DNA from 4 places in the Mesorhizobium sp. YL-MeA3-2017 genome. Region 1 is predicted to be linked to each of the others. Evidence: riboswitches for the same ligand, from Rfam matches in the RefSeq annotation. Region 1 holds a riboswitch; each other region holds the start of a gene.
What was found. A riboswitch is a leader RNA that binds a small molecule or an ion and turns the genes downstream of it on or off. The one in region 1 is predicted to bind cobalamin.
Positions count from the first base shown of each region.

Region 1 (4,503 bases):
CTGATCGAAGACGCGCCGGGCCGAGGACGGTTGGGTGCCGCGGGTTATGGTCTGGACCCCGTCTCCGATGACATACCAGAATGTGGGTTGCGCCTCGGCGAAGTCGACGATGTTCGTGGCAAGCCGCTTGCTGTCGAGCGCGAGATGTCCGCTCGCGTCATAGGTGATGGCCGCGGACAGAACCTTGGAGAGCTCGGTCGTGTTGATGCGCAGCCGCTCCTCGAGGCTGGTGCTGACGAGAACAGCGAGCGTCAGCACGGTGCTCAATATCATGACGATCGGCATGCCAACGACCAAAAGGGTGGCAACCGGAAAGGCGATGGATCGGCGCAACCGCGTCATTCCGACACCAGCATGTAGCCGATGCCGCGCACGCTTTTGATCACGGCGTCGCAATCGGCTTCACGCAGGCGCCGCCGCAGGCGGCTCACATGCGAGTCCAGGGCGTTGGATTCGATGTCTTCATTGATGTTGTAGACGGACGATTCCAGCGTCTCGCGCTGGACGACGCGCCCCGCGCGCCTCACCAGGGTTTCCAGTATGGCCAGTTCGCGGCGCGGAATCTCCAGCACTTTCTGTCCCACACTCGCCGATCTGTGGTTGAGATCGAACACCAGATTGCCGATCTGCGTGGTGCCCAGCGCGTCCAGGCTGTAGCGGCGCAGGACCGCGCGGGCGCGGGCGACGAGCTCGGTCGGCTCGAAGGGTTTGCCGACATATTCGTCCGCCCCTTTGTCCAGGGCCGATGCGATGTCGAAAGGGTCGTCCAGCGCGGTCAGGACCAAGGTGGCGGGCCGCGGCCGCAGCCGGCGCAGCACCGGAAGCAGCGAAAGGCCGTCGCCATCGGGAAGCCGGCGGTCGATGATCACCAGATCGAACGGATGGGCGATCAAGGCCGCCTCGGCTTCCGCGATTGTCGCAAAAGCGTCGGTCACCCCGATCGCGCTTTCCATGATGTGCTTCAACGAGGATGCGAGCTCGCGATCATCCTCAACGATCAATACGTGCATTGGTCACTGTTGCTTGAGAGGGGTGTGCTTTAGCCGGAGATCACGTCGCGGTCCATGCCGTCAGTATTCGTAGCGCTCGTCGTCGAACGGGCGGTCGCCCCGGCGATCCCTGTCCAGGTCAAATCGCTGCAGACATCTTGAGAAGCTTGGGGTTCCGTCGATAAACCCGTAGGACAGACAGCGTTCCCGATCGCGTGTGTTCTGACAGCCGGACAGAACAACAGCGATACACACCACAGATAACAAACGCATTGCAGGCCTCATCTCGAAATCATTGCGGCACCAGATGCCGTCGCCCTGCTTCGCGTCGTCACATTGCAACAATGTTACGGGTCGATGTTGTCGCTACGCCACCCGCCGCCTGCCGCACAGGCCAGTGCGAAAGTCCTGAAAACGACACGGTCCCGATTCACCAATCCGATACCCCGATCGGAGATTGCTGTTGGCCGCGACATCGCGGCAATTGTCTATTGTCGGTGTTCATGGTTACCTGCACGGGTTCTAATTGAGACGCGCCGCAGCCCGATGGCGCCGGGTGATGAGACGGTCATGTCCGAACAGGAAACGGAACATCGCGAGCGCGAGCACCGGCAACGCGTGCTCAAGGGCGCGACGATCATCACCAGTATCCACACGTCGGAAATCCCCTGCGTCATCCGCAACCAGCATGCCAACGGCGCCGAACTGAAGGTGGCTGCCGACGTCGTCGTGCCGGAACGATTCAGCCTCTACGTGCCGGTGGACGGCGTTGCCTATGAGGCCGTGCTGCGCTGGCGCCGCAACGACCGCGTCGGCGTGCAATTCGTCGGCCAGGGTCCGAAACCGCGCCTCCATTACGGCTGAGGTCGCGGCATCACTGCCATCGCGGCATTCGTTCGCCGGCCCGGTTGACGCGCCGGGCGGCCATGGCTAGCTTCCGAATCGGAATTGGTTCCGCCGCGAGGCGGATGAAAAGGGAACACGGTGAGGCCGAGCAATCGGACGAAGCCGCGACTGCCCCCGCAACTGTAACCGTTGAGCCTTCTTCCACGATGCCACTGGCGCTGACGCGACCGGGAAGGCGGAAGAGAGCGATGACACGGAAGTCAGGAGACCTGCCTGTTCCGGTCACCCATGCTTGATCACGGGGTGTGATCAGGCGCGGTCGTCCGTGGCGGTGACACGACAAAGTGTTGCCGCGTGCCGGAACGGCCGAGAGGTGAAATGCGACCCGTCGCAAATCCTCGCATCGCCACATCCGTCTGCGGTTCGTGATGAACCTTGCGGCGCCGTTGCGCCGTCGATCCTTTTGGGGGCGGAAGTGAAAAAGACTGTTTTCCTGGCCGGCGCAGTGGCGCTGGCTTCGACGAACCATGCCGGCGCGCAGGACGATAATGACCGCGGCGACGTCACGATGCTCGACCGCATCGTGGTCACCACACCGCTGAGACGCGAAACCACGCTGGAGCGCTCGACTTCCTCGGTGACTGTGATCGATGCCAGGAGCATCGAACGCTCGGCCGCGCCCGATCTGCCCTCGCTGCTGAAAGCCTATACAGGCGTTTCCATCATCACCTATGGCGGTCAGGGTGCCGGCGCCAATCTTTATCTGCGTGGCATGTCAGCCAGCCAGACGCTGGTGCTGGTCAATGGCGTCCGGGCGAGTTCTGTCACCACCGGCACCGCCTCGCTCGGCAACATCCCGCTCGATTCGATCGAACGCATCGAAATCGCCAAGGGCGCGCATTCGGCGCAATACGGCTCCGACGCCATGGGCGGTGTCGTCAACATCATCACCAAGCAGGGCGGCCCCTGCGCCGACGGCCGCGACAGCAGCGCCTCCATCACCACCGGCGTCAGCCATCCGTGGGGCGGAACCCTGTCCGGCAATTTGCGCGGCCGCAACGCGAGCGGCGTCGACTATTCGATCGGCGGCAGCGTCATCGGCACGCGCGGCTATGATTTCACCACGCCGACGGCCTGGGGCCACGAGCCGGACGATGACGGCTTCCTGCTCGGCTCGATAAACGCTTCGCTGTCGAAGCAGTTCGACTGGGGGCGCATCTATGGCGACGCGCTGATTTCGCGCAGCCGCGGCCAGTACGACGCCTCCTATCCCGACGCCAATGAAGTCGACACGACAAGTTTCGTCGGCAAACTGGGCGCCGAGATCAAACATGCCGAAGACTGGATCTCGACGATCGAACTGTCGAACTCCGTCGACCGCTCCCGCAATTTCCGCGACGGCGTGGCCGGCGACAGCCGTTTCAATTCCAGCCGCTACGGCATCTTCGCATCGACCCAGAAGGGTTTCGACACCGGCGCCATGTCGCATGTGCTGACCAGCGGCGTGGAGGCCTATCGCGAACAGGTGGATTCCACCGTCAAATTCGACGTGACCGCGCGTACGCTGGCGGCGGTGTTCAGCCAATACTCGCTATCATACGACGCGCTGACGATCGACAGCGGCATCCGCTATGACCACAACGGCCAATTTGGCGGCGCCACCACCTACAATGTCGGCGCGAGCTATGAAATCCTGCCCGACGTCACGTTGCGCTCATCCTATGCCACCGGCTTCAGGGCACCGAGCTTCAACGAGCTTTATTATCCGGGCTATTCCAACCCGGACCTCAAGCCGGAAAAATCCAAATCCTACGAAGTCGGGCTAAACTGGCGGGCGGGCGCCGACACCAGTCTCGACCTCGCCTTCTACCAGACCTGGCTGGCCGACGCGATCGCGTCCAATCCGCCGACTTATCGGCCCTTCAACGTGGCCAAGGCCCGCATCACCGGTTTCGAGGCGGCGCTCGACCACCGCTTCAACACTGAATGGGCCGGAAAGGTGACTGTCGATGTGCGCGAACCGCTCAACCAAGACAACGGCAAATACATCCCCTATCGCGACCGGTTCAAGGCGACGGCCGAGATCACCTATAGCCCGACCGAACAGCTCGATCTGACCGCCCGTCTGCTCTACGGCGCGGCGCGCTATGCCAACGCGGCCAACACGGTGAAACTGCCGGACTATGTGACGATGGACTTCACCGCGCTCTATGCGCTCGACGCCCGTTCGCAGGTGAAGTTCGCGGTCGAGAACCTGTTCGACGCCGAATATTCGACGGTGACGGATTATCGCGCGCCCGGCCGGACTTTCAATCTGAGCTTCACCCGGACATTCTGACGGTGAACGAGGACAAGGCGATGGCACCAGACAGCACAAGCCACACCGGCTGGATCGACCGTGCCGCCGCCTTTGCACTGACAGCGGGCCTTGCCCTCGTCGCGTTTGCCGGCGCGGCGCGCGCCGGCGAGGCGCCGCGACGCGTCGTCTCGACGAATGTCTGCACCGACCAGATGGCAATGCTGTTGGCCGCCGACGGCCAGCTTCATTCCGTTTCCTATCTTGCCGCCGATCCCAACACCTCGGTGCTGGTGGACGAAGCACAGCGCTTCGCGATCAATCACGGATTGGCCGAGGAAGTGTTCCTGATGCAGCCGGACCTCGTTCTTG
Region 1 covers NZ_JAUSVH010000001.1:3,460,422-3,464,924, reverse strand. The annotation lists gene QFZ88_RS16640 (sensor histidine kinase) at 1-342, opposite strand, end outside; gene QFZ88_RS16635 (response regulator) at 339-1,010, opposite strand; gene QFZ88_RS16630 (hypothetical protein) at 1,560-1,853, shown strand; cobalamin riboswitch at 1,922-2,127, shown strand; gene QFZ88_RS16625 (TonB-dependent receptor domain-containing protein) at 2,311-4,173, shown strand; gene QFZ88_RS16620 (ABC transporter substrate-binding protein) at 4,194-4,503, shown strand, end outside.

Region 2 (4,503 bases), 1.2 Mb from region 1:
TGGCTTGGGGCAGTCTTACTTCGCCGATTGTGGCACGGCCGATACCAGATTGCCCTCGTCTTCGCCGGCCAGTGCCTTCTGGCCGGCGAGCACTGTCACGAAGGCGATCATGCCTGCAACCACTGATACCCAGAACCCGTTCTGCGCGCCGTAATTGTCGACCACCCAGCCGGCCACGAAAGCACCGAGCGCCATGCCGATGCCGATGCCCGTCATCACCCAGGTGATGCCTTCGGTGAGCATGGCTTCTGGCACGCGGCGTTCGATGATGCCGAAGGCCATGATGAAGGTGGGCGAGATCGCCACGCCGCTGAAGAAGATGGCGATTGCCAGCAGCGGCACGGTGTTGGCGACCAGCAGCGGCAACGTGGTCAGGCTGATGATGGCGAGCGAAATGGCGAGCAGGCGTTGCTTCGGCGCCTGCAGGTTGAGCGCGCCGACGATCAGGCCGACGGCGAAGGAGCCCAGCGCATAGACGCCGATGACGAGGCTGGCAGCACCCGGTTGGCCGAGTTCCTTGGTGATGGCCACCGAACTCACCTCGGCGGTGGCGAAGATCGCGCCGACGAAGATGAGGGCGAAGGTGACGATGCGCACCGGCCAGAGCGCGATGGCCGAGCCGCCGCTGCCATGTTCGAGCGGCCTAACCTTCGGCTCGCTGGCGCGCTGCAGGATGAAGGCCGTCATGCCGAAGGCGAGGAACAATGTGCTGGCCAGCATGCCGGCTTCCGGGAACAGGGCGACGGAGAGGCCGACCGACAGCGAGGCGCCGGCAATGTAGACGAGCTCATCCGCCGCCGATTCGAAGGCGAAGGCGGTGTTGAGCTCAGGCCGGTCGCGGAAGATTTCGGTCCAGCGCGCCCGCACCATGGCCGGCACGCTGGGCATGGCGGCGGCCAGGAAGGCCGAGACGAACAGCGTCCAGGCCGGCCAGTCCTGGTTGGTGGCGACGAGAAGTGCTGCGAAGGCGATGATCGAGACGATCGTCGTCGGCACCGCGACGGCGGTCTGGCCCATGCGGTCGACCAGCCGCGATATCTGCGGCGCCAGGAAGGCGTTGGTGAAGGCGAAGGTGGCGGAAACGCCGCCGGCCAGCCAATATTCGCCGCGCGTCTGCGACAGCATGGCGACGATGCCGATGGGCGCCATGGCGATGGGCAGGCGGGCGATGAAGGCCGCGGCCGCAAAACCCTTGGTTCCCGGGGTTCGGAAGATTTCGCTGTAAGGATTGTGCATCGGAGCACTCCTGGATTTTCGAAGGGGTGCCACATACATACGTGGCGTATGCGAATGAGATAATTGCATACGTTGCGTATGTCAATTAATATGCGGTGCGTATGTGAAAAAATATACGCGACGTATGTGAAAAGGAACGACCAGATGAGGACCGCGCACAAACCTCGCAGCGAAATGATCGCCGAGACGCGCGCCAAGCTGATCGCGGCGGCGCGGCGCGCCTTCGCCACCGTCGGTTACGCCAACGCCTCGATGGACGACTTCACCGCCGAGGCGGGGCTGACCCGCGGCGCGCTCTATCATCACTTCGGCGACAAGAAGGGATTGCTGGAGGCCGTCATCGCCGAGCTCGACGCGGAGATGAACGAGCGGCTGTGCGTCATCTCGGCCCGGGCGACGGACCGCTGGCAGCGCTTCGTCGATGAGAATGTCGGCTATATCGAAATGGCGCTGGAGCCGGAAATCCAGCGCATCGTGCTGCGCGACGGTCCGGCAATCCTCGGCGACCCGTCGCAATGGCCCAATGCCAATGCCTGTATCACCTCGATAACCGGCAACCTCACCGCGCTGAAGGAGGAGGGCGTGGTCGGCGACATCGACCCGGAGGCGATGGCGCGCATCGTCAGCGGCGCCTCGCTTTACGCCGCACAGTGGATCGCCAACGCCGACGATCCGCATGAGACGTCGAAGAAGGCGGTCAAATCCTTTCGCGCGCTTCTGGAAGGGCTGCGCGTGCGCGACAATCAGGCTGCCTGACGGTTACCGGTCCGCGCCGGGTGCAACGCAGGCGGCCTTCAGCGCCTCCTCGCCGGCGCCGGCATAGGTCTCGCTCATGATGAGGTCGGCCAGCGGCAGCCGCGAGGCCCAGCCGCTGTGCTCCAGGTCCGGCCGCGCGGCGAACTCGCGGACATGGCCGACGCAGAGATAGGCGATGGGCACGACCGGCTCGGGAATGTCGAGCAGGCGCTTGAGCGCGTCGGCATCGAGAATGCTGACCCAGCCCACGCCGATGCCTTCCGCCCGCGCCGCCAGCCAGAAATTCTGCACGGCGCAGACCGTGCTGAAGAGATCCATCTGCGGATTGTGCCAGCGGCCGAGCGGCGAGCCCTCGCTGCGGCGCCGGTCGCAGGTGATGCAGAGGTTCAGCGCGCTTTCGCAGATGCCTTCCAGCTTGAGCTTGCGGTAGAGCGCCTGCCGCTCCCCGGCGATGTGTGGCAGTTCCTCGTTGCGCGCCGCGAGGAACAGGTCGCGCACCGCCTCGCGCCGGCCCATGTCGCGGACAACGACGAAGTTCCAGGGCTGCATGAAGCCGACCGAGGGTGCGTGATGCGCGGCCGTCAGAAGCCGCGCCAGCACGGCGTCGTCGATGGGGTCTGGGCGGAAATGGCTGCGCACGTCGCGGCGCGTGAAGATGGCGCGGTAGACGGCGTCGCGTTCGAAATCCTCGAACGAATTGTCGGGGGAGGCTGGAGTGCGGACGGCGTGCATCGCGTTTCCCTTGCGATCGGAACCATACCATCCGCCCGTCCATGCGGATGACCATTCCTGCCCGGCCGGTCTTCTGGCTTGGGTTCGTCCCGCTTGCGGCGCCTTCCCGTTCCGAAAAACAGTGGCCTTTGCCGAGCGGTCCCCCATACAGCGCTGGGCACGCCACGGATTTTCACCGTGTTCCCGATTCTCCCGCCTCGCAGCGGGCACCTGGCAGCGATGTCATCTTAGCGCATTGCCGGCGTAAGAACAGCCGGGAAGCCGACGCCAAATGACGCGCCGGGCATTTTCCCCAGCGCCATGCCGCTTGTCGCGTGGCCATCACGACCATTGCTGATAAGATAGGGCGATGACGACCCGCCTTTATTCGCATCCGATCTTTCTGGAGCACATCACGCCGCCCGGCCACCCGGAGCGGCCGGACCGGCTGCGCGCCATCGAGCGTGTGCTCGACGACGAGGCTTTCGCCGCGCTCGACCGGCGCGAGGCGCCATTGGGCGACGAGGCGACCATCCTCTATTGCCATCCGAGGGATTTCGTCGAACGCGTGCGCAAGGCGATCCCCGCGACCGGCCTTGCCCAGATCGACACCGACACCACTGCCAGCCCGAAGACCTGGCAGGCTGCGCTGACCGCGATCGGCGCTGCCAATGCGGCGGTGGACGATGTCTTCGCCGGCGATGCCGACAATGTCTTCGTGGCGGCGCGGCCGCCCGGCCACCATGCCGAAAAGACCACCGCCATGGGCTTCTGCCTGTTCAACACTGCCGCGATTGCCGCGCGTCACGCGCAGGAAAAGCATGGCGTCGAGCGTGTCGCCATCGTCGACTGGGACGTGCACCACGGCAACGGCACCCAGGACATTTTCTGGGACGATCCCTCGGTGCTCTACTGTTCGACGCATCAGATGCCGCTTTTCCCTGGCACCGGCGCCAAGAACGAGACCGGTGCCGGCAACATCGTCAACGCGCCGCTGGCGCCAGCCACCGGCAGCGATGTCTTCCGGGAGGCGTTCCGCACCCGTGTCTTGCCGGCGATCGACGCCTTCGCGCCGGATCTCGTCATCATCTCGGCCGGCTTCGACGCGCATCATCGCGACCCGCTGGCCGAGATCAACCTGACCGAGGACGATTTCGACTGGGCGACCGGGCAGCTGATGGACAGCGCCCGCCGCCACAGCGCAAACAGGCTGGTCAGCCTGCTCGAAGGCGGCTACGACCTGCACGGATTGGCATTTTCGGTCGCAGCGCATGTCGGCCGCCTGATGAAAGGATAAGGGATGGCCGCGGAAGCGAATGAAGACGTCAAGGCGATGAGCTTCGAACAGGCGCTGGATGCGCTGGAGAAGATCGTCGACGATCTGGAGCGCGGCGACGTGCCGCTCGACCAGTCGATCCGCATCTACGAGCGCGGCGAGGCGCTGAAGGCGCATTGCGACCGCCTGCTCAAGGCGGCCGAGGACAAGGTGGAGAAGATCAGGCTCGCCCGCGACGGCAAGCCGGTCGGCACGGAGCCGCTCGACGGGGATTGATGCGGTGAACAAACCGTCGTCGCATCGCCGGTATGCCTGAACCGGGCAGGGGTATAAGTTTCCTTCCATGAGGCGGCGCCGCCGCCGGATGGAGCAACACCCATGAGCTTCTTTCCCGGAAACGATCCCGAACCCGGCGACGCCTTTTCCTGCGACGCCATCGAACTGATGGTTATCGCCAACGCCAAAGACATTGGCGGTTTCGAGGTGCGCCGCGCATTGCCGATCGCCAAGCGCCGGCTGGTCGG
Region 2 covers NZ_JAUSVH010000001.1:4,614,265-4,618,767, forward strand. The annotation lists gene QFZ88_RS21745 (MFS transporter) at 16-1,236, opposite strand; gene QFZ88_RS21750 (TetR/AcrR family transcriptional regulator) at 1,381-1,992, shown strand; gene bluB (5,6-dimethylbenzimidazole synthase) at 1,996-2,724, opposite strand; cobalamin riboswitch at 2,770-2,953, opposite strand; gene QFZ88_RS21760 (histone deacetylase family protein) at 3,074-4,000, shown strand; gene QFZ88_RS21765 (exodeoxyribonuclease VII small subunit) at 4,004-4,255, shown strand; gene QFZ88_RS21770 (pirin family protein) at 4,358-4,503, shown strand, end outside.
Region 2: linked by a shared signal. The riboswitch ahead of bluB (5,6-dimethylbenzimidazole synthase) and the one ahead of QFZ88_RS16625 (TonB-dependent receptor domain-containing protein) in region 1 are both predicted to bind cobalamin.

Region 3 (4,503 bases), 1.4 Mb from region 1:
CAACAGCGCGCCGACGACGCCGAGGCCAGCGCCGACGCAGATGGCGAGGATCGCCCTCGGCAATCTCAAGTCGACGACGATCTTCTCGACCGGCACCGAAACGGCGGCCGCGTCGAGGCCGACGGCGCGCGCAAGTGCCGCGATCACGTCTCCCAACGGAATGACCGTCGAGCCATAGGCGATCGACAGCAGCGCCAGCAGGACAATCAGTGCCGCGCCAATACCGATCGCCGCGCCGTAGGACCTCGTCACGTTCAGAAAGCCTCCGGGTGCATGGCCTTGGCGATCTTGTCGATGGCTTCGATGTTGGCCGGCCCGGGCGTCAGCTCCGCATAACGAAGGGCGACGAAGCGGTTGTTCTTGACCGCGTCCGTTTCCTTCATGGCCGGGTGGCTTTTAAGAAAATCAATCAGCTTCCGGTAGCCGGCCGCATCCTGGTAGTCGAGCAGGACCAGGAATTCCGGGTTCCTGGCGGCGACCGTCTCCCAGTCGGTGTTGCCCCAGCTGGTCTGCATGTCAGCCATGATGTTGGTGCCGCCGGCGGCCTCGATCATCGCGGTCGGAATGGCGAATTTGCCGGCGGTGAAAGGCTTGTCCTCGCCGGAATCGTAGAGGAAGACGCGCGTGCCGCTGCGGTTGCCGACCTTGGCGGTGATAGTGCCAAGCCTTTCCTTCCAGCCGGCGACCAGGGCGTTCGCCTTCTCTTCCTTGCCGAAAATCTTGCCGAGTTTCTCGACGTCGCCAAACAACAGGTCCATCGACGCCGCCGGGCGGTTCTTGTCGACGTGGATACAGCTTTCGGTGAGAAGCAGCGTCTTGATGCCGTGCGGGGCCAGCGTATCAGGCGTCACCTCGCCGCCGGGCTTCATGCCGTAATACCAGCCGGCGAAGAAGAAATCGGGCTCGACCGCGAGCAGGTTTTCCAGCGTCGGATACTTCGGCGCGAGTTCCGGGATCGCGCCCTGGGCGGCCTTGAACGCGGCATCGACCTTGTACCAGCCGGTGATGCCGGTCAGGCCGACGATCTCGGGCTGCAGCCCCAGCGCGAAGGCCATTTCAGACATGTTGAGATCGTTGATGACCGCGCGCTTGGGCGGCGCGTCGAAAGTCAGCGGAACGCCGCAATTGTCGACGGTGACCGGGAAGGCAAAAGCCGCCGATGCAAACAGCGAGAGGGCAAGACCAAGCGCAAGACGTTTCATGGGAACTCCGTTGGGATTGTTCAGCGGGAAAGGCGGATCGGAACGTCGAAGACCGTCAGTTCGCGGTCCCGTTCTTCCGGATGGGGGAACCGCAACACGTCGATCGAAAAGACCTCGCGCACCAGAGCGGGCGTCAGCGTCTCGACCGGCGAGCCGAGCGCGCGCAACCGCGCCTTGTCCATGACGGCGACATGGGTGGCAAAGGGCGCGACCAGCGGCAGGTCGTGCAAGACGGTGACGACGGCGATGCCCAGCCTGGCAACGAATTCGAGCAATTCGCCGCGCGCGCGGGGGTCGAGGTGATTGGTCGGCTCGTCGAGGAACAGCACGGTCGGCCGCTGCGCGATGGCGCGGGCAAGCTGGGCGCGCTGGCGCTCGCCGCCGGAGAGTGAGCCCATGGCGCGCGCTTGCAGCGGCAGCAGGCCGGTCTGACCAAGCGCATCGACAACGATGTCGCGCTCGTCCGCCTGGCCATGCAGGCTGGCATGCGGGATGCGACCGAGCCCGACATAGTCGAGGACGGACAGGCGTGGGTCCGGCTGGTCGGACTGGCCGACGACGGCGATCCTGCGCGCCCGCTCGGCCATCGACAGCCGGTCGAGCCGTTGGCCCTCGAGGCTGACCGTGCCCCGGCTCGGGCGCAGCATGCCGCACAGCATGCGCAAAAGCGTCGTCTTGCCGGCGCCGTTGGGGCCGATGATGGCGAGCCTTTCACCGGCTGCCAGGTCGATGCCGACTTCCTCGACGAGGCTGACGCCGGTTTCAGGCCGGTAACAAAGGCCGCGGGCCTGAAGAACCGGCCCGTTCATGGCAGAACGTCCGATGCGACGCGTGAGGTGCGTGGCGAGACCGACGCGGCCGCCGCGCGGCATACGCGTTTGCGTCGAAGAGCAGCAATACCTTCCACCGATCTCTCTTTCGATCAGGCGCGGAAGGATGGCCGGGATGACGGCAGACGCCGCCCTCTAAGCTTCCTCCCGGCACACCCCGTCCGGTCAACTCGTTGCGATGGCAGGTCTCCTGGCTCGCGGGTCTCGGCTCGGTCCTGCCTTCCCGGCCTGTCGGCCAGTGGCGTATTTCGGACTTTGCTACCGCTTACAGTTGCGGGGGCAGCCATGGCCTCGGCCCGAAGAGCCTCACCATGTTCCCTTTTCACCCCGGACCTTTCGATTCGGGGAACCATCGTCGGGCACCCTATTGGGGCGGCCGCCGCGTGGCAATGGCCATTCATGCTCGCCCGCGGAGCCGGCGGCGGGCCGATCGCCGGGCGGCGTATAACGAACGCGCGGGCGGTGGCAGTCGCAGTCGATATGGCTCCGGGCGGTGAACAGTTTGCGCAGCGAAGCGATGATCATGCCGCCTGCCCTTCCCAGTTCGGGAACGGATCGGACATGTCGCGCCACAGCTCCGGCGCGAAGACCGGACAATCGACGAGGCAGGCATCGAGCTCGGCCCGGATATGGACCTCGTTCATGGGATTGCAGCCGATGAAGACCAGTTCCTGGCGGCGGTCGCCCCACATTGGATCGAGATAGGGCAGCATGGCGTCCCGCCATTCATTGCTGTCGGGCCAGCGGTTGCGGGGAACTGCGGCCCACCACAGGCCGCGCCTGCCGGTTTTGACCAGCGCGCCGGCCTGGCTCAGTTCGCCGACATGGCTTGGCCGCGTCGCCAGCCAGAAAAAACCCTTGGCGCGCACCACGCCCGGCCACGGCCGGCTGACGAATGCCTTCAGCTTCATTGGATCGAAGGGGCGGCGCTCGCGATAGACAAAGGAGCGGATGCCGTATTCCTCGGTCTCGGGCATGTGGTCCTTGAAGCCGTTCAGCTCCTTGAACCAGAGCGGGTGCTGTTCGGCGCGTTCGAAATCGAAGCGGCCGGTGTCGAGCACCTTGCCGAGCGGGACGCGGCCGAAATCCGCCTCGATCAGTTCGGCCTCGGGGTTGAGCGCACGGACGATCTTGCGCGCCAGTTCGCGATCGGGCGCGGCGCAGGCCGAGACCTTGTTGAGCACGACGACATCGGCGAATTCGATCTGCTCGACCAGCAGATCGACCAGAGCGCGCTCGTCGGATGCGCCGAGCGAAGCGCCGCGATCGCGCAGGAAGTCGGCGGAGGAATAGTCTCGCAACAGGTTTGCCGCGTCGACCACGGTGACCATGGTGTCGAGGCGGCAGACGTCGGACAGGCTGGCGCCCGTCTCGTCGCGGAATTCGAAGGTGGAGGCGACGGGCAGCGGCTCCGAAACGCCAGTGGATTCGATCAGCAGATAGTCGAACCGCCCCTGCTCGGCGAGCTGGCGCACCTCCTTCAACAGATCGTCGCGCAGCGTGCAGCAGATGCAACCATTGGTCATCTCAACCAGCTGCTCGTTGGTGCGCGACAGGTTGGCGCCGCCGTCGCGGACGAGCGCGGCATCGATGTTGACCTCGCTCATGTCGTTGACGATGACTGCGACGCGGCGGCCCTCGCGGTTGTGCAGGATGTGGTTGAGAAGCGTCGTCTTGCCCGCCCCCAGGAAGCCGGAGAGCACGGTGACGGGAAGGCGGTTTGGACTGGGTTGGGGCATGGCTGCTTTCCGGGGATGACGATGAGGTCTGCGGCGGGTGAGGCAAAGGGTGCGGACGGGCCGTGTCGTCACGTCCGGCATCGGTGCCCGCCTTGGCGAGGTAGTTTTGTTATAACGTAACATATTTTGAAAAGGCAAGCCTCGGTTTGAAATCTCCTGTGTCGGCGGAATTGTCGTGCGGGTCTTCGGCACGGCCCGCGCGACATGACGTCGGCAATTGCGTGTGCGCAACTGTCGGTCAGGCCTTCGGGGTGAATGTCGCTAGCAGCCCGCGCAACTGCTCGACCGATTTCAGCATGTCCTGATCCGACAGCGCGCCGAAGCCCAGGACAAAACCCTGCTTGCGGGGCGTGCCCTCGTAGAAGGCGGAAAGCGGCACCAGGGTCAGGCCGAGCTTTTCGCCCGCCCTTGCCAAAGCCTGGTCGTCGATCCCTCGGAGAGTGTTTTCGTCCAGTTCCACGATGACATGCTGGCCGCATTCGCTGTTTGACACTTTCAGCCAGGCGGACAGATTGTTTTCGAGCAGCTCTACGAAACGCGCGCGACGAAGCGAATAATGTCGCCGCATCTTGCGCAGATGGCGGGTGAAATGACCGCGTTCCATGAAGCGGGCAAGCGCCAGCTGGCTTGCGGCCGGTGCGTGGTTGCCGGTCGCCGCGCGGACGTTGCACAGCGGATCGACAAGGGGCTTCGGAACAACGAGATAGGCAAGCCGCAAGGCGGGAAACAGCA
Region 3 covers NZ_JAUSVH010000001.1:4,856,081-4,860,583, reverse strand. The annotation lists gene QFZ88_RS22835 (FecCD family ABC transporter permease) at 1-252, opposite strand, end outside; gene QFZ88_RS22830 (ABC transporter substrate-binding protein) at 255-1,202, opposite strand; gene QFZ88_RS22825 (ABC transporter ATP-binding protein) at 1,223-2,011, opposite strand; cobalamin riboswitch at 2,195-2,401, opposite strand; gene zigA (zinc metallochaperone GTPase ZigA) at 2,554-3,771, opposite strand; gene QFZ88_RS22815 (PLP-dependent aminotransferase family protein) at 4,010-4,503, opposite strand, start outside.
Region 3: linked by a shared signal. The riboswitch ahead of QFZ88_RS22825 (ABC transporter ATP-binding protein) and the one ahead of QFZ88_RS16625 (TonB-dependent receptor domain-containing protein) in region 1 are both predicted to bind cobalamin.

Region 4 (4,503 bases), 2.5 Mb from region 1:
GATCTGCGCGCGCGGGCCATGGCCGGCGCTGTTGACCAGCACGTCGATACGGCCCCAGGTCGAAACGGCGAGGTCGACCAGCCGCTTGAGATCGTCATTGGACTGGTTCGAGCCGGTGACGCCGACGCCGCCCAGTTCCTTGGCCAATGCCTCGCCCTTGCCGGAGGAGGACAGGATCGCGACCTTGTAGCCGTCCGCTGCCAGCTTGCGCGCCGCCGCCGCGCCCATGCCGCTGCCGCCGGCAGTCACCACCGCCACCTTCTGAACCGCCATTACCTTCTCCTCTCCGATGCGGCCGAGCCGGACGGCTCCGCCATGTTGCTATCCTCAGATAGCATCAGACGATAGCAGACGAACCCCGGCAAGAGGCAACTTCGGCAGGGCCAGAGGACGAACGTGGTGATGGAATAAACAGCCCGTTCAAGCCCGCATCGGCTCGCCAGGCTCGGCGGCAGCAAGCTCTTCGAAATACTGGCGCAACGTGCGTGGTTCGCGTCCGAGGATGGTACGCAGCGTCAGGCTGTTTCCCGCAGAACCAAAGGCCGAATAGGATTCGAACACGCGCGCGAGTTGCTGCAGCGCTTCCCCCTCAAAGGGCGGCCTGGCGACAGCTGCCCACTCCTCGAAACTGCGTTCCACCGCCTCGATCGAGCGTCCGAGCACGGCGCTCATCATCGCGGCGATCTCGACGCGGTTGTACATACCGTCTGCGGCGAGCTCGAAGGAGCCATAGGCAAGCCGGTCATCCGTCAGAGCCTCGGCAGCCACTTCGGCGACATCGCGATAGTCGACCCGCGCCAGCCGCGCAGTGTTCGAAAAGGGTTCGACGAACATACTGTCCCGGACAATGGCTCGCCACGCCGGCGCGATGTTCTGGAACAGTGTTGCGGGGTAAAGAATGGTGTAGTCGAGATTGGAGCGCAGCAGCGCCTCTTCGACGGGCAATTTGCTGGCGTGGTTGGCCAGTCCGTTGGCCGGATGAATGACCGAAGAAAACACGAACTTGCCCACCCCTGCCCGTTTCGCCGCATGCACCATGGCGATGCCGAGTGCCGGTTCGTCCGCTACGAAAGGTGGACCGACATAGTAGACGCCATGGACACCCCTGAGCGCAGCGTCGAGGCTTTCGGCATCGCGCAGGTCACCGTCCACGATTTCGGAAGCGCCATTGTTCCGCGCCGAATGTGCGGCAGCCTCGTTGCGCACCAACGCCCGCACGATGACGCCACGCCGGGCAAGCTCGGCAGCGACATAGCCGCCGCTGCGGCCGGAAGCGCCAACCACGAGCACGGTTTTCCTGTTCACATCGGACATCCCGTTTTCCTTCCATATTGGATCCGCATGTCCTGAAACATCGGTCTCTCGCCCTTCGGTTGGTAGAGGGCCAATTCGTGATACCGTCTCTCGAAAATCGGAGAACGGTATGGATCGGTTTGGTGATGTCGAAGCGTTCCTGGCAATCGTGGAACGCGGAAATCTTTCAGCCGCTGCCCGGCATCTCGGCCGCTCGTTGCAGGCGGTCAGCCGTTCGCTGGCAGCTCTTGAAAAAAGCGTTGGCGTTGAGCTCGTGCGCCGCACCACGCACAAGGCGCAGCCCACGGAAGCCGGATATGATTTCTACCGCCGCGTGAAACCGGCACTTTCGGAGATTGCCGAGGCCAGGGCCGAGGCAGGCAATCGCAGCGCCGAACCTTCCGGGCTGCTCAAGATCGGCGGGCCGGAATTGTTCGGGCCAAGCTATCTCATCCCCATCGTCGCGCGCTTCATGGAAATGCACCCCAAGGTGGAGGTCGAACTCAGCCTCTCGAACCGCTTCGTCGATCTTGCCCAGGAAGGGCTCGACCTTGCCATCCGCATTGGCGAGCTGCCGGATTCGGACTTGAAGGCGCTCCGGCTCGGTGTCATGCGCCGTGTGGTCTTCGGCGCTCCGTCCTATTTCGACAAATATGGCAGGCCACGGCATCCGCGTGAATTGGCGGAACATCAATGCGTTTTCCGCAACACCGACCGTGACGCTGGTGCATGGCAATTTCAGGATGGCGGCAGACCGATGACCGTCAAGGTGAGCGGACGGCTGCATCTCGACAACGCCGCGGCGAGCCATTCCGCCGTCGCTGTCGGTCTTGGCATCGGCCGCGTACCGCTTTGGCAAGTGCAGGATCTCGTCGACAGCGGCGCAATCGAGGTGATCCTCGAAGCGTTTGAACAACCGGCGGTCCCGGTTCATGTCATCTGGCCGGCCGCTCGCCTGCCGCTCGCCAAAACGCGGCTTTTCATCGACTTCCTGGCCGCCAATCTACACATCGAACGGCGCAATCGCGAATGCGTCGTGGTTTGATCGCCAGATCGGCGCCGGACTGGCATGGCCACGCATGCGACGTCATCCGCCGTAACCATGCGTTGACAGCACGGCCCGCCCAAGCCTAAATCCGGCAAAGACGGTCTCCTCTCTTCACCGGGAGGAGCGAAGAGGGAATGCGGTGCGAGGTTCAAAAACCTCAACTCCGCGGCTGTCCCCGCAACTGTGAGCGACGAGCCAAGGCCGATAGCCACTGGGATTTCCCGGGAAGGCGGCACCGAGGCGACGACCCGCGAGCCAGGAGACCTGCCGTCCGACCAAAACCCCAACGCCTGGCGGGTGTCCCGGGCAAGGAGTCCGATTTGGATCGCAACGGCAGTTTTTCGGCTGAGACGGCGGGTGTTGCGGCAGACGCCGACACCGCGCCCGTCACCATCATCGTCTGTTCCTCGTGCCGCGACGAGACCGGCTCGGACGCGCGTCCACGTGCCGGCGCGCTGCTGGCCGAGGCTACTCGCACCGCCGCCGAGGATAACCGGAACATCGAAGTCCGCACCGTCGAATGTCTCGGCAACTGCAAGCGCCGGCTCTCCGCCGCCTTGTTGCGCGACGGCTGCTGGAGCTATGTCTTCGGCGACCTGACCGCCGAAAGCGGCCCCGACCTCGTCGCCGGCGCAGAACTTTTCGTCACCTCCGAGGACGGCCTCATCCCATGGCGCGGCCGCCCTGATTCGCTGAAGCGCGGCCTGATCGCGCGCATCCCTCCCCTTACCATGCTGAAGGACTAGACATGACCGCTTCCGTTTCCCGCGTGCCCTGCACCGTCGTCACCGGCTTCCTCGGCGCCGGCAAGACGACGCTGATCCGCCATATCCTCGAAAACGCCAAGGGCAAGCGGCTGGCGCTGATCGTCAACGAGTTCGGCGACGTCGGCGTTGACGGCGAAATCCTCAAGGGCTGCGGCATCGACACCTGCCCGGAGGAAAACATCGTCGAGCTCGCCAATGGCTGCATCTGCTGCACCGTAGCCGACGATTTCGTGCCGGCGCTCGACCAGATCCTGTCGCGCACGCCGAAGGTCGACCATATCCTGATCGAGACCTCGGGTCTCGCTCTGCCGAAGCCGCTCGTGCAGGCCTTCCAGTGGCCGACCGTGAAGAACCGCGTCACCGTCGACGGCGTTATCGCCGTGGTCGACGGCCCGGCACTGGCCGAAGGCCGTGTCGCCGCCGACATGGACGCGCTCGCCGCCCAGCGCGTGGCGGACGATTCGCTCGACCATGACGATCCGGTCGAAGAGGTGTTCGAGGATCAGGTCGCCTGCGCGGACCTGATCATCCTTTCCAAGAGCGACCTGATGGACGCCGCTGGCACGGCAAAAGCCAATGCCGTGCTGGACGAGCACGTCGCACGCGCCGTCAAGGTGGTGCCGACCGCCCAGGGCAAGGTCGATCCTTCCGTGCTGCTCGGTCTCGGCCTGGCGGTCGAGGACGACATCGAGAACCGCAAGAGCCATCACGACGGCATGGGCGACCACGAGCATGACGACTTCGATAGCTTCGTCGTCGAGATACCCTCGATCGCCAATCCGGACGAACTGGCCCGCCGCGTCGCCGACGCCGCAGAGAAGGAAAACGTGCTGCGTGTGAAGGGCTTCGTCGAAGTCGACGCCAAGCCGATGCGGCTCCTGCTGCAGGCGGTCGGCCCGCGCGTGAACCACTATTACGACCGCGCATGGACCGCTAGCGACGACCGCCGCTCGCGGCTGGTGGTGATCGGTCTGAAGGGCCTCGACCGCCCGGCCATCGAACGTATTCTGGTGGGGTAAGACTTGCACATCCTGACCACCACCTCCGCCTCGCTCGACGACATCGCCGAGCCAGTCGACCTGCGCCAGCAGCCGGCGGAGATGGTGGCGCTGTCGTTCACCGACAGCGATCTGGCCGGACTGGCATCGGCCTGGCAGGCGGATGCCGGCAACCTGCCTTCGATGCGGCTGGCGGCGTTGCGGGATCTGCGCCACCCGATGTCGGTCGATCTGTGGATCGACAGCGTGGCCCAACACGCCAAGGTGATCCTGGTGCGCATCCTCGGCGGTCACGACTGGTGGCGCTACGGCTGCGACCAGCTCGCCGCGGTGGCGGGTGCCAAGGGCATCAAGCTGGCGCTGCTGCCCGGCGAATCGCACGATGAAGACCTGCGGC
Region 4 covers NZ_JAUSVH010000001.1:941,158-945,660, forward strand. The annotation lists gene QFZ88_RS04385 (SDR family oxidoreductase) at 1-273, opposite strand, end outside; gene QFZ88_RS04390 (NmrA family NAD(P)-binding protein) at 421-1,314, opposite strand; gene QFZ88_RS04395 (LysR family transcriptional regulator) at 1,424-2,338, shown strand; cobalamin riboswitch at 2,423-2,628, shown strand; gene QFZ88_RS04400 (DUF1636 family protein) at 2,662-3,087, shown strand; gene cobW (cobalamin biosynthesis protein CobW) at 3,090-4,127, shown strand; gene cobN (cobaltochelatase subunit CobN) at 4,131-4,503, shown strand, end outside.
Region 4: linked by a shared signal. The riboswitch ahead of QFZ88_RS04400 (DUF1636 family protein) and the one ahead of QFZ88_RS16625 (TonB-dependent receptor domain-containing protein) in region 1 are both predicted to bind cobalamin.